3 regions of the Ensifer sp. Root423 genome follow, and region 2 is predicted to be linked to each of the others. Evidence: predicted binding sites of a transcription regulator. Region 2 holds the regulator's gene; each other region holds the start of a gene.
What was found. Region 2 encodes LexA, which represses DNA repair genes until DNA is damaged. Its sites were predicted from a motif close to TGTTCNNNNTGTGTTCNG; they were not measured.

Region 1 (7,629 bases), on a different contig from region 2:
GACATGGGGTCGAAAAAAAATCGCGGCCGGCTGCATGACGGTTTTTGAAGGCCACCAACAGGGTTCGAGCCGATCACGGATCGGCCCGATTGCAATGATCGCCGGGGATCGATTCCGACGCCCGGGGATCGATTTCGACACCCAGGGGGATCAGAGGTCGATGATCGTGCCGCGGCCGTCGTTCCAGATGCGCATCTCGCGCTGGCTCTGGGTCGCACCTGCGGCAGCCGGGCGCGCGGTGGCGCGGGCAGGCCTGAAATTCAGCCGGGTGGCAATGGCGCTGCCGACCACGACGACGGCGGCGATGCCGGCCAGTGCCAGCGCCAGCGAGGCGGTAAGCACAAAGGCCGCGAACGTGATGGTCAGGGCTGCGGCCGTAAAGAGAACAGAGCGAATGCTTTGCATAATCGTCACCTTTCTGATGGCGATGTGGGGGCGCGCCTTCGGACTTGCAAGAGGCGGGCTTTCGAAAGGGGTGCGGCGGTTCGCCTCGTCTTGCGGAACGCGGCAAAGGCGGGCACAACTGAAGCATGAACAAATCGAGCGAACATCACCCTGTACGCCTGCGCCGCTCGGTGCTTTGCGTGCCGGCCGACAATGCCCGCGCGCTTGCCAAGGTCGCGGAACTCGCGACGGATGTCGCGATCTTCGATCTCGAGGATGCGGTAGCGCCCGAGCGCAAGGTGGAAGCGCGTGCGGCGCTTGTGCAGTATCTGACGGCGAGCCGGCCGGATTGCGAGATTGTCATTCGCATCAATGCGATCGGCTCCGACTATGGTCAGGGCGATCTTGCTGCGGCGCTTGCGGCCAATCCCGACGCCATCCTGTTGCCGAAGGTCGAAAGCCCGGCGGATATCCAGGCGGCGGCCGACTGGCTCGACGAGAACGATGCGCCGGAGACGCTGCGCCTCTGGGCAATGATCGAGACGCCACGCGGGGTGATCAACGCGCCGGCAATCGCCGAGGCCGGCCGTACCTTCAGTGGCAGGCTCGATTGTTTCGTCGTCGGCCTCAACGACCTGCGCAAGGAGACCGGCGTTCCGGATCGTCCGGGCCGGCCCTATCTCATCCCCTGGCTGATGCAGATCCTGCTTGCCGCGCGCGGCGGCGGGCTCGATGTCATCGACGCCGTGTTCAACGATTTCCGCGATGGTGCCGGTTTCGACGAGGAATGCCGGCAGGGCCGCGACATGGGCTATGACGGCAAAATGCTGATCCATCCAGCGCAGATTGGCCCGGCGAACGAGCGCTTCGGCGTCGATCAGATCGCCGTCGACGAGGCGCGCGCGATCATCGCCGCCTTTGCGCTGCCCGAAAACGTCGGCAAGGGCGTCATCAACCTCAGCGGGCGGATGGTCGAGCGGCTGCACCTCGACCAGGCCGTCACGCTTGCCGCCAAGGCGGACCTCATCGAAAAACGAAAGACAAGATCTTGAAACTCTTCCGCTTCCTGACCGGCCCTGACGACGCTTCCTTCTGCCACAAGGTGACGGCGGCGCTAAACCAGGGCTGGAGCCTGCATGGCTCGCCCACCTATGCTTTCAATGCCGACACGCAGCACATGCAGTGCGGCCAGGCGGTGGTCAAGGAGGTCGAAGGCAAGGAATACACCCCGGATATCAAGCTGTCGGAGCAGTAGTCGAGGCTGTTTGCCGTCGTGCAGGTTTGCCCCTCTCCTCGGGTTTAGCCCGAGGACTAACCCTCTCCCTGCAGGCGGGGCGAGGGGACGCGGTTGATGCTCACAATCGGCGTGTGAGGCCTGCTTTCTGGAATCGGTCGTGCTCCGATTGGGATGCGTATCGCGAGTTTCCTTCGCCCCGCCTGCGGGGAGAAGGTGCCGGCAGGCGGATGAGAGGCTTCCTCACCGCGCGATGATAGGCAAATGAAGTGTCAGCCGCCGACGTGCTCGACGCTGGCCTCGATCCGTTCCATGTCGTCGTCGGAGAGGCCGAAATGGTGGCCGATCTCGTGGATCAGCACGTGGGTGATGATGTCGCCCAGCGTCTCCTCGTTCTCCGCCCAATAGTCGATGATCGGGCGGCGGTAGAGGGTGATGCGGTTCGGAAACTGGCCGGTTTCCATGGTGAAGCGTTCGCTGATGCCGCGGCCTTCGAAGAGGCCGAGCAGGTCGAAAGGCGTTTCCAGCGCCATGTCCTCGAAAACGTCGTCGCTCGGGAAGTCGGCAACTTCGATGATAAGGTCGGTCGTCAGCTGGCGGAATTCCTGCGGCAGGTGGCCATAGGCCTCCAGCGCAAGCTGCTCGAAAGTGGTAAGCGTCGGTGCGTGGCGTTCCCGCCAATCATCGGTCTGGTCAATGCGGGCCATAGGCACTCCTTGTTGCCCTCCATATAGCGATTTTGCCTTTGTTTTTCGAGTGTTGAATTCCTTGACCACAGGGACAGGAATAAATTCTTAGAATTGGCTGTTGACTCATTTAGGAAGCTCTGGAATCTAATAGAACATAACATGAACATTCTGATGGGAGTTGACCGTCATGGCCGACACAGCCGTGCAGCGGGAGACGGTACTTTCGCTCCGAGAAACCATAGCCAGGATCGAAAACCGTCGGCTTCCGGGCGTCGTGCGCGCCGCCAAGGCGGCCGATCCCGGCGGCTTCCGTCAACGGGAAGAAGACGAGCCTGGCCGCAAGGCGCTGGCGCTCGGCGTTCCCGATCTGGACGATCTTCTCGAAGGCGGCCTGCCGCTCGAAGGCATGACGGAAATCCGCAATGCCGAGACGCGCGATGCCGGTGCAGCCGCCGGTTTTGCCGCAGCACTCAGCGTGCTCTGTCAACGGGCGCGGCTTGAAAAGGGCGAGCCGGCCGCCCCCGTTCTCTGGATCAGCCAGTCGATGGCTTCCACCGAGGCGGGCATGCCCTATGGGTTGGGTCTGAAGGCCTTTGGTCTCGATGTCCGCGGCCTCGTCTTCAGCCTGCCACGCACGATAAAGGATGCGCTCTGGATCGCCGAGGCCGCGCTTTCCGTGCCGAGCTTCTGTGCCGTCATCCTTGAAATTCGCGGCAACCCGGCTGCCCTGGCACTCAGCGAGAGCCGACGCCTGCATGTGCGCTCGCGCGCTGGCCACGTCCCCCTTCTGCTTCTGCGCCAATCCGGACACGAGGAGGCGAGCAGCGCCTTCTTCCGCTTCCTCGTCGAGCCGGCACCGGCGCGTGAGCGACCGCTACCGGATGGATCGATGCTTCGCGGCAGCATCGGCCATCCCGTCTTTCACGTCATTGCCGAGAAGAGCAGGGCTCCTGCGCCGCTCGGCTTCTTCCTGGAGTGGAACCCCCATGACCGCCGCCTTTACCCCGTCGAGCCCCTACCAGCCGCTGCTGCGGCAGATCCAGAATCAGCGCATTCTGTCGCTCGCCTTTCCGCATCTTCCGGCCGATCGGGTCGCGCGCAAGCGCTGGGGGAACTCGTGGCTTTCCCGCGGGCGTCCTGAGCATCCGCCCGTCGTCTTCGCCGACAAGGTGAAGAGCGCAATGCGTCTCGTTGCGCTCGATGGTTTCGCTGAAAAGCGTGGGTTTCATATCGGCCAGGGTGTCGCCGAAGCGCGGGCCATGTGTCCCGAGATCGACGTGCTGCCGGCCGATCCCGCCGCCGACCGGGCGCTGCTTGCAGGGCTGGCGGCCTGGTGTTGCCGCTACACGCCGCTCGTCGCGCTCGATGGCGACAGCGGCCTCTTTCTCGACATCACCGGCTGCGCCCATCTTCTCGGCGGGGAAAAAGCGCTGCTCGACGATCTGCTCGCTCGCCTCTTTCATCTGGGGGTCGAGGCCCGGGCGGCGATCTCTTCGTCCGCCGGGCTCTCCTGGGCGGTGGCGCGTTTCGGCTCCGACGCTATCCTTGCCGAGGACGAGGCGGTGCGAGCGCTGGCACCCTTGCCGATGGCGGCGCTGCGGCTGCCGCAGGAAACGATCGAAACACTCGGCCGGGTCGGGCTCAAGCAGATCGGCGACCTGATCGAGGCGCCGCGCGCACCGCTCGCCCGCCGGTTCGGCGCAACCCTGCTTCTGCGTCTCGACCAGGCGCTCGGGCGCGAGGACGAGCCGCTGTCGCCACGGTTGCCCGTCGCTGCCCTTTCGGCAGAGCGGCGGCTCGGCGAGCCGGTCCAGGGTGAAGACGATATTTTGGGCCTGACGGAAGAACTGGCGTTGCGGCTGAAACCGGAACTGGAGAAGCGCGGCGAGGGCGGGCGCCTGTTCGAACTGCTGCTTTTCCGCGTCGACGGTGCGGTCTTTCGCATCGCCGCCGGCACGTCCTCGCCGCTCAACGAGCCGCGTCGCGTCGCGGGTCTCTTCCGCGAACGCCTGCAGGCGGTGCACGAAGATCTCGATGCCGGCTTCGGCTTCGAAATCCTCAGGCTTTCGGTGCCGAAGAGCGAAAAATACGAGGTGATGCAGGAGGATTTCTCTGGCACGCCGGATCGCGAGCGTCCGCTTGCCGCCTTCGCCGACCGGGTCATGGCGCGCTTCGGCGCAGAAAGCCTCATGGTGCCGGCGCTCTCGGAAAGCCATGTGCCGGAGCGGGCGGCAAGCTTCCGGCCGCTCACGGATCTGGCGCTGATCGGCAAGGCAGAGGAACCGGGTAACAACATCCCGGCGCCCCTGCTTGCTGCCGCCGCCCGGCCGCAGCGGCTCTTTCCAAGTCCCGAACCGGTGGAGGCGGTGGCCGAAGTGCCGGAGGGGCCGCCGAGAAGCTTTCGCTGGCGGCGCACATTGCACCGTATCGCGCGCGCTGAGGGGCCGGAGCGGATCGCCGGCGAATGGTGGCTTGATGGCGAGCCGGCGCTGGAGCGTGATTATTTCCGGGTGGAGGACGATAGCGGCCGGCGGTTCTGGCTGTTTCGCGAGGGGCATTATGGCGCGAGCGCTCCGCCGCGCTGGTTCATGCATGGAGTCTTCGCATGAGCGACGCTACCCCCTATTTCGAGATCGGTGCCTGGTCGAATTTCTCCTTCCTCGAAGGCGCTTCCCATCCGGGTGAGATGGTCGTTGCGGCGAGCCGCCTCGGTATTGGCGGCCTCGGCATTGCCGATCGCAACACGGTCGCCGGCGTGGTGCGCGCCCATGCGCAGGCCAAGGTGGAGAAGTCGGCTTTCCAGCCCGGTGCGCGGCTCACCTTTGCCGAAGACCTGCCCGACGTGCTCGCCTATCCCTTAAACCGCCGCGGCTGGGGCAATCTCTGCCGAATGCTGAGCGCCGGAAACCTGCGGGCCAAGAAGGGCACCTGCACGCTCTACGAGACCGATCTCATCGAATGGGGCGAGGATTTGCTTCTCGCGGTGCTGCCGGGTCCTGTCATCGGCGCGCCGGAGGCAACCCTGCTTGCCGATTTTCTCAAGCGACTGAAACCGCATTTCGCCGATCGGCTCTATCTGGCGCTGGTGCCGCGTTACGATGGCTTCGATCAGTTCGCCTTTGCCGGGCTTGCAACCATTGCCCGCCATGCGTCGGTCAGGCTCGTCGCCACCAACAGTCCGCTGTTTCATGCCGCCGGCCGCCGGCCGCTTGCCGATGTCGTTACAGCCATCCGCGAGCATGTGACGATCGCGACCGCAGGCTATCGGCTGCATGCCAATGCCGAGCGGCATCTGAAGACGCCCGCCGAAATGATCCGCATCTTCCGCGACTATCCGGAAGCGATCGCCAATACCGGGCATTTCTTCGAGAGGCTGAAGTTCTCGCTGTCGGATCTCGAATATCAATATCCGGATGAGAGCATTCCGGGCGAGACGCCGACGCAGACGCTGCGGCGGCTGACGATGGAGGGCGCGCGCGAGCGTTATCCCGAAGGAATTTCCGAACAGGTTTCCAGGCAGATCGAATACGAACTCGGCCTGATCGCAGAGAAACGCTACGAGCCCTACTTCCTGACAGTGCGCAACATCATGCAGTTCGCGCGCGGCGCCGACATCCTGTGCCAGGGCCGCGGGTCGGCGGCGAATTCCACCGTCTGCTATTGCCTTGGCATCACCGAGGTAAATCCACTTAAGACCACCCTGCTCTTCGATCGCTTCCTTTCGACCGAACGGGACGAGCCGCCGGATATCGACGTCGATTTCGAGCATGAGAAGCGGGAAGAGGTGATCCAGCATATCTACCGCACCTACGGCAAGGAGCATGCGGGACTGACGGCGGCTGTCATCAGCTACCGGGCGCGCTCGGCCGGCCGAGAGACCGCCAAGGCCTTCGGGTTCTCAGAAGACGTGCAATCGGCGCTTGCCGGTTCCGTCTGGGGCTGGTCGGTCGCCGATCTCTCGGAGCGCGAGGCGCAGGCGGCCGGGCTCGATACGAAGGATCCGACGACGGTGAAGGTGCTCGATTACGCCACCGAGCTGATGAGTTTCCCGCGCCATCTTTCCCAGCATGTCGGCGGCTTCGTGATGACCCGCGACCGGCTCGACGAGGTGGTGCCGATCATGAATACGGCGATGCCCGACCGCTACATGATCGAGTGGGACAAGGACGACCTCGACACGCTGAAGATCCTGAAGATCGATGTACTGGCGCTCGGCATGCTGACCTGCATCGCCCGTGCCTTCAAGCTTCTCGACCGGCATTACAACGAGCAGAAAACGCTGCATCAGCTCTTCAAGGATGACCAGAAAGACGTCTACGACATGATCTGTCGCGCCGATACGATCGGCGTCTTCCAGATCGAGAGCCGGGCGCAGATGAGCATGCTGCCAAGGCTGAAGCCGCGCATCTTCTACGATCTCGTCATCGAGGTGGCGATCGTCCGGCCCGGGCCGATCCAGGGCAACATGGTGCATCCCTATCTGAAGCGGCGGGAGCAGCGGGATAAAAAAATTCCCATCGAATATCCAAGTCCTGAACTGGAGGCCGTGCTGAAGCGAACGCTGGGCGTGCCGTTGTTCCAGGAGCAGGCGATGCAGATCGCGATTACCGCCGCAGGCTTCTCGCCCGGCGAGGCTGACCAGTTGCGCCGGGCCATGGCGACCTTCAAGCGCACCGGCACCATCCATACCTTCCACGAAAAGATGATCGAAGGCATGGTCAGGAACGACTATCCGCGCGATTTTGCCGAGCGTTGCTTCAAGCAGATCGAGGGTTTCGGCGAATACGGCTTTCCCGAAAGTCATGCCGCGTCCTTTGCGCTGCTCGTCTATGTCTCGTCCTGGCTCAAGACCTATTACCCGGATGTCTTCTGCGCGGCGCTCTTGAACTCGCAGCCGATGGGGTTTTACGCGCCCGGTCAGTTGGTGCGCGATGCGCGCGAGCATGGGGTCCGGGTGCTGCCTGTCGATATCAACCACTCGGTCTGGGATGCGGATCTCGAAGAGGGGGGGCTCGACAAGAGGGCCATCGAGCCGCGCCACCGCGAGATGGAGACTGTGATCAGGACGACGAAGGCGATGCGCCTCGGCTTCAATTCGATCAAGGGGCTGAACCAAAGGGAACTCGAGGACAAGCTCGTCGCCAATAGGGGGGCCGGTTACGGATCGGTTCGCGATCTCTGGCTGCGCTCCGGCCTCTCCCGTTCCGCGCTCGAAAGGCTTGCGGATGCGGATGCCTTCCGCTCGATTGGGCTCGATCGTCGCAAGGCGCTCTGGGCGGTGAAGGCGCTCGACGAAAAAAGTGCGGCCGAGCGGCTGCCGCT
Region 2 (7,629 bases):
GCAGGAGCGACTTGATGCGTTGATCGGGGCAATTACCGGCTATCGCATTCCAGTCGTGGAATTGCGCGACCTTACCGTTGAAGAGGTCTGCCCAATCTTTGAAAGGATCAACAGTTCGGGGACACGACTGTCCACCTTCGACTTAATCGCTGCGGCAACTTGGTCAAAGACATTTGATTTGGCCGCCCACGCGGAAGGAATAGCCAGCGAGCTCGCCCCAAAGGGGTTCGATGGGATTTCGAACGAAACGATCCTCAAGTGTATCTCTGTTGTCCTGATTGAAAGCGTGAAAAAGGAGGACGTTCTCCGCATTCGAGAGCTCGGGGAGCAGAGAATATCTGATGCTACAAATCGGACGAAGGAGGCTCTCCGCAAGGCGATTGACCTACTTCAGAAAGAGTTCTCGATCCAAGCCATGTCATTTCTGCCCTACGAGGCTCACATGATTTGCCTTACGAAGGTGTTCAGTGAGGTCAAATCTCTCGAAGCGGCCCAATTGAAGCGGTTACGGCAGTGGTTCTGGCTAACTTCGTTCTCAGAACATTTCAGGGGTGCATCGGAAGCGTTTGTCACTTCGTCCAGCAGGGAGGCTGTAAACTGGATCGTAAAGGGTGAAGGGGAGTGTGCCAGGTTCGGGAGAGCGCCCACCGCCGCAAACCTAATTGACACCAAGTTTCACTTCCGCGCCGCCGTGGTGAAGGCTTACGTGATTGCGCTGGCCAAAGCCAAGCCCCGAAACATCACGAATGGCGCGACGGTGGACTTGGTGGAGTGCCTTTCGTCGTACAACGCTAAGCAGTTCCATCATATTTTCCCCCAAGCGTGGCTCAAGCGGGAGAATAAGAAGAACATCGATTCACTGGCGAACATCTGTATGCTGGCAGCCGCAGAGAATCTCGCAGTCTCAGATACGCCAGCGACGGAGTATATCCCGAAAGCGATTGCAGGGCACGGTGTGGACGTCGACGATGTGTTCTTTGCAAACCTGATGCCGTCGACTACCGAGCTCGACTACTCCGCCGTCGACTATGAGACCTTCCTGAAAAAAAGAGGTGAGAAGATCGCCACGCACATCGGGAAGCTCTGCGAAGGCTAACTCAAGTTCGCCTGACACGTTCGAAGTACATATCACACCGGGGTGGCAGAGTGGGTCCACCCCGGAGTTGACTGTATTTTGCTTCTGAGACATCAGTTGCCCACAGTCACATACCTGACCCGGACTTGGACCGCCGCCGCTATGACGGATGCTCGCTGGGGCGAATGATTAAATCGGCAGCTTCACGGCCTCGACACACTGACGGGCCTGTTCCAAGAGCGGTCCAGCGGAATAGAGCCCAAGCGTGATACCGCTCCGCTTCTGGCCGACGACTGCGGCAATGATACTTTCAGGCTGTCCCGCCTGTTCCGCCTTCGTGATGAACCAGCGGCGGAACGAGTGGAAGTTGACGAGGCTGCGGCGCTTCCCTTCCCTCTGATCGTCGACACCAACGTCTCGCCGGTAATCGGTGAACTGGTTCGATGTCTTGAATGAGCGCTCACGCAGCGAGCCGGGTTTCTTCGGCCCCGGCCATTCGGGGAAGATGTCGTCCATGTCTTGTTTGCCTTCAGACCTCCGAGCGATGATCGCTGCCAAATCAGGATGGATCGGACAAAGGCGCGACCCGGGTTCCTTCTTCTGAGGCTTGAAAGTGAAGGTGTCGTTCTGGCAGTCTTTCACCTTGAGGCAAACGATGGCGTCCAATCTTGCGCCCGTGAGCGCCCCTATTCGCATAACGTCGTGCATAGCTTGGGTGGCCGGCCCCATCAGCAGCTTCCGCATCTCCTCGTTCGTGAACGGTCGTTCCTTGTCATCCGTTATCTGTAGTGGCTTCTTGAACCTGCGGCCCTGCCAGATGTTGGTGTCCACCACATGCCGCCTTTCGAGCCAGCCCCAGTACACGGAAAGACGACCGATGTACTTGTTCAGTGTCGCAGGGTCTGTCTTGCCGACGAGACCGGGAAGGTCGTCACAGAACCGGACCGCTTCCCGTTTTGAGATGGCCTGAAGGTAAGGGGGCACACCATTCGCCTTGCACCAGTCCTTCAGATACTTGATGGCTCGTTTGTCGTCGGCGGCAGTTCGGGCCTTCACCTGAGACATCGACATGTACTTCGCATGTTCGAAATCGACAGGAGTCCTCTTGCCCTTTGCAACAGCGAGAAACTCCATCGCAAGGGCATCGCGTTCCGGTTCATGGATCGGGTGACCGTTATCGCCAACTTCGACCGGATCGCCAGCCAATGCTTCGGCATAGTCCTCAATCGCGTCATCGACCCGTCCGCGCTGCTCGGTGCCGAAGGCCACCACTCGCTGTTGAGAGAGCCGCCGCGCTTCCTCCATGGCTTTCACCCGGGCGCTGGCAAGAGCTGCTTCCTTCGAGACATTCGGACGCCTCGCTTGATCGATGGTCGCTCTAAACTCTGCCACAACGTCCCACTTCAGGCGGTTGGCCTCGCTGAGGCTATCCGTCCCCAAAGACCGCTTCAGTTTCGTCCCGAGCTTTCCCTGGAGTTGCCTCGGCACGTTGAAGACCACCCGCCACTTGCTGCCGTGTACTTCGAGATATCTGGTATCGGCTGACGATGGGGCTGGCATGAAATCCTCGGTGAGTACCCAAAAAAGTACCCAGACTTAGTCCCAAAGACTGTTGAAATTCAACAACAATTTGAAAAGAAACGAGAAAAGAGGTGGAAAGGTTGCCCTCCCTTCGGCTCCACCAAAACGATCAGAAGGTGCCCGGTTGCCGAGGTATCGGAACAGCGGCTGATTTGTCATCAGCAGATCGCCAGTTCGAGTCTCTCTGGGGACACCGCCATGCTAAGCCACCGTCCGGCCTTCGCGAAACGCTGCCCGATCCCGTGGCCACCTGCTTTCAGAGGCTGAACGGATCCCGCGCCGAGCGCTTCTCGCTCGGTGCATTGAACGGGTCGGCTTTCTTCTCCTTGGACTTGCGGCCCTCGTCGGCGATAATCTCGTCGACCGCCCGCTGGCACTTCATCAGCTCGTCGGCCGCCGGGCCGGTGCCGCGCAGGCTGAGATTTGCGATGACGCGATCTTCAAACGCGATGGCCAAGGCCCGCTTGCGCACGAAGCCCGTCAGGAACTCGGCGTCGGTGACGTTCACGAACAGAAACTTTCCGCTCGCATCACCGGCAGCGGTCGCCGAAGCGCTCCAGGGATCGGTCTTGTCGAAGCGGAAGGTCAGGTCGTACTCTTTGCCGACCTCAAGCGACCTCCAGTCGTCGCTGGCGAAGCTCATATAGAGCGGCGACTCGGAGCCCTTGGGATAGAACCCAAGGCGCAAGGTGACCCCGCCGTCGAATACCGATGAGATGAAGCAGGAGCCCTCCATCGAGGTGTCGGAAGCAACGGTCCAGCCGTCGACATCCTTCCACTTGATGATTTCGGACTCCTCAGCCGCGGCCGATCCCGCGGCGATCAGACAGCTTACCAATCCGACCAGCAATCTACGCATGCAAAACCCCCGTTTGCCCGCATTTTGATAGGTCCCCCCGTCACTGTCGAGGGTACCTAGCCGATCCCAGGCAATATTTTAGGAATATTCACCTCTCTGCGGCAAGCGGACGCGCCCATCACATGGCGAAAGGATCTTTCGACGACTTGGTCTGGCCGCCGCCGGCAAAGGGATCGTTGTTCGGCGCATTGCCACCGGCACCCGCAAAGGGATCGTTCGCCGCTCCCTGACCGCCATTCGGGATCAAGGCGCTCACCGCCTCCTGGCACTTGAACATCTCGCTTACCGCCTTCATCGAATCACGCAGGCTGAGGCTCGCGACGACGCGCCCCTCGAAGGCCAGCGCCAAGGTGTTCTTGCGAACGAATTCGGTAAAGAAGTCGGTGTTGGAAAAGTTGACGACAAGGGCCCTGGCGCCGGTCAGATCAACACCGAACGCAACGGCCGGCCACTGACGACCACGGTCGAGCTGCAAGGCAACATCGTATTCCCGCTGCGGCTCGATGGACTTCCATTCGGCATTGCCGATCGAAAGAAACGCCAGGTTCGTCGATCCCCGCGGATAAAAGCCGATACGAAGGATAGCGCCGGCGTCATAGCTCGTCGCCGCGTAACACGAGCCGCCCAGGGAGCGATCGGATCCCACCGTCCAGGCGTTGATCCGTTTCCAGATATTCGAACGCCCTTCTTCGGCAGACGCCGCTCCAGCCGTGAGCAACAGGCCGAGCACCACCAACGACAATCTATGCATGCAACCACCCCACTTTCCACGCAAAGTTATCTTTTTTTAGAGGCCTGTCGAGACGGTGAAGGCCCTTCCCCGCAGGGATTTTTGCGCGCCCCAGGCCCGATGCGAAAGCTGGCAGCTCCGATGCATTCTCCGCGCCGGTCCATGAAGAACGGCCGAGACGAGGTTGAGATCGAGCGGCTGGCGCAAATCAGCCACAGCCTGCGGGCAAAGAGCTGTTGAACATGGCAGAGTGATCGCCATGCTTGCTGGACTTCGGAACGAAAGCGCGGTTCACATCGTTTACCAACCCGTAGTCCCACCCCTTCATCAAGTGGACGATCACCGTGCTTGCCGCCCTGCTTCTCGCTTCGATAGTCGCATCGCCCAATATGCCTGACGTCAAGCTCAGTGCCGCGACGGTGGATGAACTCCAGACCGATTTCGAACGGGCCGTGCCGTGCCATCAGATCGATGGACGCAATGTTTGGAAGGGCGCGCTCGCCTTCTACATCCAGTCCTTCGTTTATGACGGCGATACGCCCGTTGCGACCGATGCGGCCGACGCAGTGCTTCCGGAAGACAACAGCGCCGAAACGGTGAAGGAGTTCGAAGACGCCTGCTCGGCCTCGCAAGCGACTTAAGTCTCTCCGCGAAGAGAGCCGCGATTCGTTCGAATCACGCGCGCGATTGACCTGCCCGGCGCTGTTTTGGGACGCAACCGTCGCCGAAAACCGCCCCGCTCCCGCAAAAGTGACCAATCGCCCCCCACAGAAGCAGCCAATTGCCTGAATTCACGGAATTTTAGGCACTTGCGGAACACATATGGAACAGATAGTGTCTGTTCTTGATTTGTTTCACGCCTCTGGAGCGACGTGCCATGCTGACCCGCAAGCAACAGGAATTGCTTCTGTTCATCCACGAACGCATGAAGGAGTCGGGCGTACCGCCGTCTTTCGATGAAATGAAGGATGCGCTCGACCTTGCGTCGAAGTCCGGCATTCACCGTTTGATCACGGCGCTCGAAGAACGCGGGTTCATTCGCCGGTTGCCGAACCGGGCGCGCGCGCTCGAAGTCATCAAGCTTCCGGAAGCCTACGCCGCCGGCCAGCAACAGCCGCGCAGGGGCTTCTCGCCGAGCGTGATCGAGGGCAGCCTCGGAAAGCCGCCGGCCGCCGCTCCTGCCACGCCGAAGCCGGCGCCGGTCGCCGAAAGCACGTCTGTTTCCGTCCCGGTGATGGGGCGCATCGCTGCCGGCGTGCCGATCTCGGCGATCCAGAACAACACCCATGACATTACCGTTCCGCTCGACATGATCGGCAGCGGCGAGCATTACGCCCTCGAAGTAAAGGGCGATTCGATGATCGAGGCCGGCATCTTCGATGGCGACACGGTGATCATCCGCAACGGCAACTCGGCCAATCCCGGCGACATCATCGTGGCGCTCGTGGACGACGAGGAAGCGACGCTGAAGCGCTTCCGTCGCAAGGGCGCGTCGATTGCGCTCGAAGCGGCCAACCCCGCCTACGAGACGCGCATTTTCGGACCGGATCGCGTGAAGATCCAGGGCAAGCTCGTCGGGCTGATCCGCCGCTACCATTGAATTCCAGGCAGAACGCCGAATCAAAAGAGCCTCGCCACTGAAAGTGGCGAGGCTCTTTCCGTTTAAGGCGACCTGAAATCCAGATCGCTTATTCGTGGATCGTGTATTCGCCGAGTTCGCAGAGATCCTGCGTGTCCTCGGTCGTATCGAGGGCCGAGCCTTCCTCGAATTCGAATCGCATGTCGTATTTGCAGACGTCCCGCCCGTCGGCAATGGTGATCTCCATGCTCTCGCCGGGGTTCAGGACCTGCCGACCGAAAACATCGTCTTCCCATTCATTGACGCCGACCGGCGACGTATAGAAATTCGTCAGTACCGCGCCGGTGTTGTTCTTCAGCTGGAAAACCAGGTCGTCCGCGCGCGCCTCCATAGCGGTCGCCGCAAAACACGCCAACGCCGTCAGGATCAGTCTCTTTTTCATTGATGCCATTGCCTCCGTTCTTAATGTTGACGGACGCTACCGATACGGTTGATCTCAGCGGAGTCATCGTTCCCCCTCTACCGAATTCACCGAAGCGATAAGATCCGACGGAGGCATAGGCGACGTGGCTTGCGCGGACGTGTCGCGAATTTTACCGCGCTGCCCTAAGGCAGAACGCCAAACCAAATTTAACGAGGTGAGATTATTGGAGGCCTCGCCCGGAATTGAACCGGGGTACAAGGATTTGCAGTCCTCTGCGTCACCACTCCGCCACGAGGCCTCACAGCTCGGATAACCAAGCGTTGGCGCGGATTTAGAATGATTGCAGAAAAACCGCAAGAGGCATTTTCTGAAAAACGCGCCGTCGATTTGCAGGACGGATACTTTCCACAGAACGATCGACGATGTCCGCCGATCGTCTCCCAGCTGATCTCAGCACCAGGGCGTCGGGCGCCCTTCCCACGGCCGCACGAGCCCCTCGGAAACGAGTACACGTCCAAGAGATTGGTCACCGCGGGTGACCAGGCGCAGTTTCTCGCCGGCCTTGGCATCTGATCGCCCTCCCGCCGAGATCAGCCTGAAGTCGCCTGCATTCAGCAATTCGCGCAGGCGCTGCTTGGCGTAGAAGCCGCGCGAACGCTCCTTGTCGCAGCTTGCCTGGCGGATTCGCGGCGCATCGACATCGGCGACGCGGATCGTCTCGCCATGGAAGACGAAGGTCGCGCCATCGATCACGCAGTTGTCGTTGCGAATGCCGCAAAAATAGAACTGATCGGTACGGATGGATGCCGTCTTCACCTCTTCATTCGGCCGCACGAGAGGGGTTGGCGGCGTGACGCCGACATTCACCGACGGCACCGGGGCGGCCAGGGCAACCTTCGTCGCCGGGTTGGGCTTCGGATTCGGTTTGTGCCTATCCGCCTGCTGGGCAACGCGCTCCTGCGCTTCAGGAACCGCGCGCTGAGGCTTCGGCTTCGTTTCCGATCGCGATGCAAAGGCCATGACATCGGAAACCACCGGCCAGTGCCGCAACTCGGCGCGATGGTCGTAGGCCATGACGCCGCCAAGGGTGAGCGCTGCGGCCAGATACCACGGCGCCATGCCGCCCTGTTTGCTGGTGCTTCGGCCCGAACTGCGGCGTCGACGTTTCGTAGTGGCTTTGGCCATCGGTCCCCATCCTGATTCGAGACCGCATTATGCGTTTGATGGGTTGCCGAAAAGTTTTCGAGGGCACCCCAACAGAGGGGAAGACCGCCAGGAACCGGTCATTCGCCTGCGCGGCCACGGCCCTTGTTGAGAGATTCGGAATTGCTACGGGACGGCCAAAACTGCCGACCGCCCTGCCCTCGACAACAAGATCGTT
Region 3 (7,629 bases), on a different contig from region 2:
GCGACCGCGCATCGCCCTTGACGACCGCCTTGGCGTGGCAGGTGAGGCCGGGCGGCACGTCACGGCCGTCGACGAGCACGAAGCGTGCGTTCGAGGGCAGGCCGGCCACGGCGCGCCGCATGGCTTCAAGGCTTGCCTTGCGGATGTCGGTGGCGTCGATCGTGCCGGCCGAAGCCGAGGCGATCGACACTTCGGACGTGGCGAGGATTTCTTCGAACAGTTTTTCGCGCGCCTGCGCCGTCAGCTTCTTGCTGTCGTCGAGGCCCGCGGGAATGGCGTCCGGATCGAGGATGACGGCGGCGGCGACCACCGGTCCCGCGAGCGGCCCACGCCCGGCCTCATCCGCTCCGGCGACCGGCCAGAAGCCATCGCCCTTGGCCGAAAGCTCGAAACTGAAATCGGGCGCTTCGATGATATCGGGAAAAAGGGGAGAATCGGACGATCTGCGAGACATAAGTCTAATTCGCATGATCGACCGATTCTCTTCAAGCCCCCAAGTCCGAGTGCGGCGGCGGACGGGGGATTACCGGGGCCCACGGCGGGTAAGGGGCACCGGAACTGCTATGCGATCTGAGGCGCCCGCTATCGGGTTCGCCTGGCGGTGCGGGGCGATCATCTCTCGCTGCGCGCCGATTACGAATTGCGGATGCTACCAGGCGATCGGAAAGCCTTCAAAGAAGCGAGAGCTGCACCCCCGTTCCGAGCGGCGGCACGAAGAGATCGTCGCGCAGCTGCCGGCGCGTCGGGTTGAAGCCGAGGCGCTTGACCGCCAAGTCGAAGCGGCGGCCAATCTGCCACGCATAGGGGCCGGCGCCCTTCATGCGTTTGCCGAATTCGGCGTCATAGTCCTTGCCGCCACGCATGGAGCGGATGAGCGACATGACGTGCCGGTAGCGGTCCGGATAATTGCGCAGCAGCCAGTCGCGAAAGAGCGGGCTGACCTCGAGCGGCAGCCGCAGCAGGACATAGCTTGCTTCCGTTGCTCCGGCTGTCCTTGCTCCTTCGAGCACGCGCTCGATCTCGTGGTCGTTCAGCGCCGGAATGATAGGGGAAACGAGAACACCGGCCGGGATGCCCGCTTCGGCAAGCATGCGTATCGCCTCCAGCCGCTTGCTCGGCGTAGAGGCCCGCGGCTCCATCGTGCGGGCGAGCTTCCGGTCGAGTGTCGTGACGGAGATGCCGACGCGAACCAGTCCCTTTTCCGCCATCGGCGCCAGGATATCGATATCGCGGGTGACCATCGCTGATTTGGTGACGATCATGACCGGATGGTTGGCGTCCCGCAGCACCTCGAGGATCTGGCGCATGATGCGCCACTCCTTCTCGATCGGCTGATAGGGGTCGGTGTTGGTGCCGATGGCGATCGGCCTCACCTTGTAGTCCTGCCGCGCCAGTTCGCGCTCCAGAAGTCGCGGTGCATCCGGCTTGGCAAACAGCTTCGCTTCGAAGTCGAGGCCGGCCGATAGGCCCATATACGCGTGCGTGGGGCGGGCGAAGCAATAGATGCAACCATGCTCGCAGCCGCGATAGGGATTGATCGAGCGGTCGAAGGAGATGTCGGGAGACTCGTTCCTCGTGATCACCGTGCGCGGCTTCTCGACCTGAACCTCGGTCTTGAACGGCGGCAGATCCTCCAGGCTTTCCCAACCGTCGTCGAACGTCTCGCGGCTGCGCGGTTCGAACCTGCCGGACATGTTGATCCCGGCGCCGCGCCCCCGGCGGCGATCGATGTCGATCCGGAGGCCCGTTGCGCTCATCATCGCTTCGGCCACATCTGCCGTGTTGGCGGGCGCAAGGGCACCCTGCCTGATCTGAGACAGCTCGGTCATTGGAATCTCCCCGGAATCAGATATTTGATCCCGTTTTGTTCTGATTATTTTCCTATCGCGAATGAGAGAACGATTCAAGAACAAAAAATTGGAATTTCGGTTTTGTCGATCAAGGCACCGCTTCGGTCGATGTCCTGGATGTAGCAATTGCCGTGCCGATGCGTTACGAGAAACCATGCTCACGATCATCATGGAAACCCGCGACAACGAAGCCGAACTGGCGCAGACGCTTGCTGTGTTGGTTGCCGGCGCCGTGGAGGGGCTGGTCAGCGATGTGATCATCCTCGATCATGGTTCGAAGGATGGTTCGTCCGATGTGGCCGATGCCGCTGGATGCCGTTTCTGCCGGGATTGGGATCTCGCCGATGTGGTGGGTTCGGCGCGTGGCGAATGGCTGATGTTGCTGGAGCCGGGCGCCCGCCCGATCGGCCGCTGGATCGATGAACTGGCCGAGTACGTGTCGATGAACAAGGCACCGGCCCGCTTCTCCGGTTCGAGACTGCATCGCAGGCCTTTCTTCCGCCGGCTGACCCGGCGGGGAAAGCCGCTGGAGACAGGCTTTCTCCTGCGCAAGAACGATGCTCTTGCGGCCGCCCGCGGCAATACGGGCCTGGATGCCATGACGAATGTCCGCTCTGTCCGCAAGCTCTCGACCGAACTTGTTCCGGCCTGGGTCGCCGTCGAAGCCAGGCGGTAACGCCGGTTCGTAGCGCGCAAAATTAAAGGTGCCAGTCCCGGGGGGACGGCACCTCCAAGCGGCTCTCAAATGACCTTGTTTGGTAGATTTCTATCCGGGCAGCATTCTGGCTACCCGTCGTATCCAACATTGCATTCCGCCTGGGGGACAGAGGCGGAAGGGTCTTGCGGCGCGAGGAATAGAACGTGCGGCGGTCGTTCCTCGCTGTGTCAACGCTTGGAGACTAACGAGAGGAGAAGCGACCGTCAGTTACTAAGGTAACAGGTCGGCCAAGCCGGAACGGTCCAAGCTCTTCAGCCACGTTTCAGATGCTCGTCGAGCCGCGGCATGATCTCCACGAAATTGCAGGGCATGTGCCGATAGTCGAGCTGTTGCTTGAGGATGCCGTCCCACGCATCACGGCAGGCACCGGGCGAACCCGGAAGGACGAAGATGAAGGTGGCGTTGGCAACGCCGCCAGTTGCCCGCGACTGGATCGTCGAGGTGCCGATCTTCTCGAAGGAGATACGGTGGAAGACTTCGGAGAACCCGTCCATGCGCTTCTCGAACAACGGTTCCAGCGCCTCAGGCGTCACGTCCCGCCCGGTGAAGCCCGTTCCACCTGTCGTGATCACCACGTCGATGTTGGGATCGAGCGTCCAGGCCTTTACCTGGTCGTAGATCTTCGTCTTGTCGTCGGAAACGATGGCGCGCGCCTCAAGCCGATGGCCGGCGTCACGCACCCGCGCTTCCAATGTGTCGCCCGACTTGTCGTCGGCGCGCGTGCGCGTGTCGGAGACCGTGAGGATGGCGATCCCGACAGGAATGAACGGACGCTTTTCGTCGATACCGGCCATGCTATTTCCCTTTGCCCACTGTCCTGCAGGCGAGAACGTACCACCCGGGGTAGGCCTCCGAAAGAGCGCGCGCTGTCGCAGCCGCGCGCACGTCGCTGTCGAAAAGGCCGAAGCATGTGGCGCCTGAGCCCGACATGCGCGTGAGCGCCGATCCGGCTTCGGTCAATGCCTTGCAGACCGTGCCGATCACGGGCTCAAGGCCCTCTGCCGGCAGCTGCAAATCGTTGCGCATCGTTGCGATCGCAGAAATCCACTCGGCCGCCGTGCCGGCTCTGTGAGGCGCAACGAGCGGCGGGTTCGTCTTGTTGGCGAGGGCCCGGAAGACAACCGGCGTCGAGACGGCGACGAGCGGATTGACCAGCACGACCGGCAGCGCGGGGAAATCCGCAAGCGGCGTAATGTCCTCGCCGATCCCCTTCGCGAGCAGTGGCGTGCCGGCAAGACACATCGGCACGTCCGCTCCGAGCTGCAGCGCGATGGCGCCGAGGCGGGAGGGTTCGATCGTCGCGCCCCAAAGATCGAGAAGCCCAAGAAGCGTCGCCGCCGCATCCGCGGATCCGCCGCCAATGCCCGAGGCGAGCGGCAGGTTCTTCTCGAGATGCAGGTGGACCGGCCCGGCCGTGTCGGGGTCAAGTGCCTGCAGTTCGGCGCGCAGCAGGTCCCGTGCCTTTAGAACCAGGTTGCCGCCCGCGCCGGCATCCATCGGCAGCGCGGCGGCAAACGCGCCCGAAACCGTGAAGCGATCCGCATCCGCCGGCGAGAGACCGATGCGATCGCCGCAATCGGCAAAAGTGACGAGACTTTCGAGAAGATGGTGGCCGTCGGCGCGCTGGCCGACGACGTGAAGGGCCAGATTGATCTTGGCGGGGGCTGCACGCGTCAGCGCGAAGCCCGCGATGTCACCTTCCGACATGGAACGGTCAGGACTTCTTGTCCGGCGCCGGTGCTTCCGGGGTCACCTTCTTCGGCGCGGTTTCCTTGGCATCGGCCGAGGCGGGGACCGCTTCCTTGAGCGGCGGCAAGCCGTTCTCGATCTTTGCCTTGATCTTCGGGATCTCTGCTTCCTCGGGCTTCAGTTCGAGCGTCTGCGTCCACTGGAACACGGCTTCGAGCTTGCGGCCGACGCGCCAGTAGGCGTCGCCAAGGTGATCGTTGATCGTCGGGTCGCCGGCCATCAGTTCGGCCGCCTTCTCCAGTTCCACGACTGCGTCGTCGAAGCGGTTCATGCGGAAATAGGCCCAGCCGAGGGAATCGACGATATAGCCGTCATCCGGCTTCAACTCGACGGCCTTGCGGATCATCTCCAGGCCTTCTTCGAGGTTGATGTTCATGTCGACCCAGGAATAGCCGAGATAGTTCAACACCTGCGGCTGGTCCGGATTGAGCTCCAGCGCCTTGCGGAAGTTCGGCTCGGCCTTGTCCCAGAGCTTCTGGCGCTCATAGGCGATGCCGCGTTGGAAGAACACCGTCCAGTCGCTGCGCTTCGGGACGGAGCCGATCTGTTCGACGGCGCGATCGTAGAGTTCGCCCATCTCCTTGTAGTCCTTGGCGTCGGAAAGCACGCTGCCATAGGCGAGATAGTTGCGGATGTTCTTCGGATCGACGTCGATGAGCGCCTTCAGGTGCTTCTTCGCCTCGTCGACCTTGCCGATGCTGGCGAGGCTGAGCCCGAGCTGTAGTTCCGAAACGCGCCGCATCGGCGAGGTCTCGGGAATGGCCTTGTAGAGTTCGATCGCCTCGTTCGGTTTCTTCAGGTTTTCGGCGATGCCGCCGAGCATGACCAGGATGTCGGCGCTGTCAGGGTCGAGCCGGCGCGCGGTCTGCAGGTAGAGCGAGACGATGTCCTCGGCGCCGTCGCGGTTGAGTGCCGCACCGATCGAGAAGAGCACGGCCGCAGCGCCCTGGGTGGCGTTCTTGACCTGCTGTTCCTGCGGAACACCATTCTCGATATCGGTCCTCAGCGCCTGCAGCGGCGTGTAGTTGTTGACCATGTTTTCGCCGACGGCGACGGTATCGAGCGCCTTCTGCTTGTTGCCTTCGCGCGCCTCGAAACGGGCAAGCGCTTCGACCGCGCGCATGAAGGTGTCGGGAGCGGCACTTCCGCCCTCGCGGTCGAGAATGGCATCGTTGAGCCTGGTGCGCGCCGTCTGCTTGTCACCCGCAGCAACCGCGATCGCGCCCGCATGATAGTTCTTGAACACGCGGAACCATTCAGGACCGTCAAGGCCGTTGATCTCGGCGAGTGCTTCCTTCGGCTTGCCCTGGCCGAATTTCGCCCAGGCCGAAAGCAGGCCGTTCATCAGCCGGTCGAGATCGTTCGGACCCTGGTAGTTCAGAAGCTTCTGTGCGTTGCGATACTCGCGCTTGCGGATCGCCTCGATCGCGCGAATGACCGTCGTGATGCGCTCGACGGCCGGGTCGGACTTCAACTGCTCGGCAATCTTCGCGCCTTCGTCGAACTGGCCCGCCATCAGAAGCGTGATCATCAGCCGCTGCTTGACGTCGTTGTTGTTCGGCTCGAACTGCAGCGCGATGCGGTAGAGTTCTGTGGCGGAAGCGAAGTCGCGGTCCGTATCGGCGGTGCGGGCAGCGAGAAACGCGCCGGAAAAGGTATTGACCGACTTGATGTCGAACGGCTCAGTTTCCTCGACGGCTGCGGTCTTCTCCTCGGCAAATGCCGGGTAGCCGCCGCTGACAGCAGCGAGAGCCAGCAGTGCTGCGCCGCTGAGGAGGCGGAGAATCGTCTTTTGCCGCATGTCAAACCTTTCGCGCCGATTGCTCGGCTTTCGCACCACTAAGGGTTGTTTTCGGAGTCAGCCACATATAGCCCAACGCAACTCTTGAGGAACAGAATGGCTTTTTTGGCGCAACGCGGCAAGAAAATCCTGTCGCTCGTTCTGACCTGCCCGGAGCCCGTCAGCTGACGCGATCGATGCAGAAGTCGATGACTTCGGTGAGCGCCGATTTCCAGGGAGACGCCGGCAGCGGCGCCAGCGCATCGCGGGCAATCGTGCCGTAATGCTGGGCGCGCGCGATGGTGTCGCTCAAGCCCCCATAGCGCTTGATCAGGCCGAGTGCCTTGTCGAGGTTCGCGTCGCTGCTGTCGCCGCCTTCGATCGCCTCGCGCCAGAAGGCACGGTCTTCCGCCGTTCCGCGGCGATAGGAGAGGATTACCGGAAGGGTGATCTTGCCCTCGCGGAAGTCGTCGCCGACATTCTTGCCGAGGTCGCTCGACGAGCCGCCATAGTCGAGCACGTCGTCGACGAGCTGGAAGGCGAGGCCGAGGTTCATCCCGTAGGATTTCAGCGCGTTGCGGTCCGATTTGCTGGTCTGGGCAACGATCGGCCCAACTTCGGCCGCGGCGGCAAAAAGGGCTGCGGTCTTGGCACGGATGACCTGGAGATAGTCGTCCTCGGTCGTTTCCATGTTCTTGGCGACGGAGAGCTGCAGCACTTCGCCTTCGGCAATGACCGAAGCTGCGGTCGACAGCACGTCGAGCGCGTCAAGCGAGCCGACATCGACCATCATGCGGAAGGCCTGGCCGAGCAGGAAGTCGCCGACCAGCACGCTTGCCTGGTTGCCCCAGATCGTGCGTGCGGTGGATTTGCCGCGGCGAAGGTCGCTTTCGTCAACGACGTCGTCATGGAGAAGCGTCGCGGTGTGCATGAATTCGACGCTGGTTGCGAGCTTGACGTGGGCGTCGCCCTCGTAGCCGAACATCGCAGCGGAGGCGAGCGTCAGCATCGGGCGCAGGCGCTTGCCGCCCGAAGAAATCAGGTGGTTGGCGACCTCGGGAATCATCTGAACGTCGGAGCCGGCCTTCGACAGGATAAGCTGGTTGACGCGCTCCATGTCCGCAGCGGTCAGATCAACGAGCGGCTTTACGGACGCCTGTTTGTTTTTGCTGTCTTCCAGCGGTATCACTACGCCCACACCGGGACTCCTGTTTTCATTGTCGCTTTCGACAATAGGAAGGGGTGTCCCGTGCGGCAAGAGGCGAATTGTCCCGCTTGCTGAAATAGGACAGGAAAAACCGCCGGATGAAGGAATTGATCCGTACCAACGATGCCGTCGTGCTCTCCTTTGCCGAGAGCCTGATGAAGGATGCCGGCATCGCAAGTCTCATCGCCGACCAGGGGATGAGCATTCTTGAGGGCTCGCTCGGACTCTTGCCCCGTCGCTTTCTGGTCGCCGAGGAAGACGCGGACGCGGCGCGCCGGATCCTGATCGATGCCGGGCTCGAGGCGGAGTTGCGCCCTTGAGCACG

Region 1: ASD01_RS36055 (ImuA family protein) is a predicted target of LexA. The motif match lies at 2,456-2,473, and genes of this name have one in related genera.
Region 3: ASD01_RS31230 (PA0069 family radical SAM protein) is a predicted target of LexA. The motif match lies at 1,855-1,872, and genes of this name have one in related genera.

Annotation. Positions count from the first base shown of each region.
Region 1 is NZ_LMEG01000034.1:150,154-157,782, forward strand. Features, by position in the region: gene ASD01_RS24335 (hypothetical protein) at 151-405, opposite strand; gene ASD01_RS24340 (HpcH/HpaI aldolase/citrate lyase family protein) at 531-1,436, shown strand; gene ASD01_RS24345 (DUF1737 domain-containing protein) at 1,433-1,639, shown strand; gene ASD01_RS24350 (metallopeptidase family protein) at 1,891-2,325, opposite strand; gene ASD01_RS36055 (ImuA family protein) at 2,495-3,448, shown strand; gene ASD01_RS24360 (DNA polymerase Y family protein) at 3,363-4,916, shown strand; gene ASD01_RS24365 (error-prone DNA polymerase) at 4,913-7,629, shown strand, end outside.
Region 2 is NZ_LMEG01000015.1:59,744-67,372, forward strand. Features, by position in the region: gene ASD01_RS16045 (DUF262 domain-containing protein) at 1-1,096, shown strand, start outside; gene ASD01_RS16050 (DUF6538 domain-containing protein) at 1,265-2,635, opposite strand; gene ASD01_RS16055 (hypothetical protein) at 2,913-3,515, opposite strand; gene ASD01_RS16060 (hypothetical protein) at 3,634-4,266, opposite strand; gene ASD01_RS16070 (hypothetical protein) at 4,590-4,886, shown strand; gene lexA (transcriptional repressor LexA) at 5,123-5,845, shown strand; gene ASD01_RS16080 (hypothetical protein) at 5,934-6,275, opposite strand; tRNA gene ASD01_RS16085 (tRNA-Cys) at 6,473-6,546, opposite strand; gene ASD01_RS16090 (thermonuclease family protein) at 6,699-7,433, opposite strand.
Region 3 is NZ_LMEG01000045.1:529,209-536,837, reverse strand. Features, by position in the region: gene ASD01_RS31235 (ribonuclease HII) at 1-454, opposite strand, end outside; gene ASD01_RS31230 (PA0069 family radical SAM protein) at 672-1,829, opposite strand; gene ASD01_RS31225 (glycosyltransferase family protein) at 2,005-2,526, shown strand; gene moaB (molybdenum cofactor biosynthesis protein B) at 2,820-3,362, opposite strand; gene ASD01_RS31215 (4-(cytidine 5'-diphospho)-2-C-methyl-D-erythritol kinase) at 3,364-4,275, opposite strand; gene ASD01_RS31210 (tetratricopeptide repeat protein) at 4,283-6,118, opposite strand; gene ASD01_RS31205 (polyprenyl synthetase family protein) at 6,279-7,295, opposite strand; gene ASD01_RS31200 (putative signal transducing protein) at 7,403-7,624, shown strand.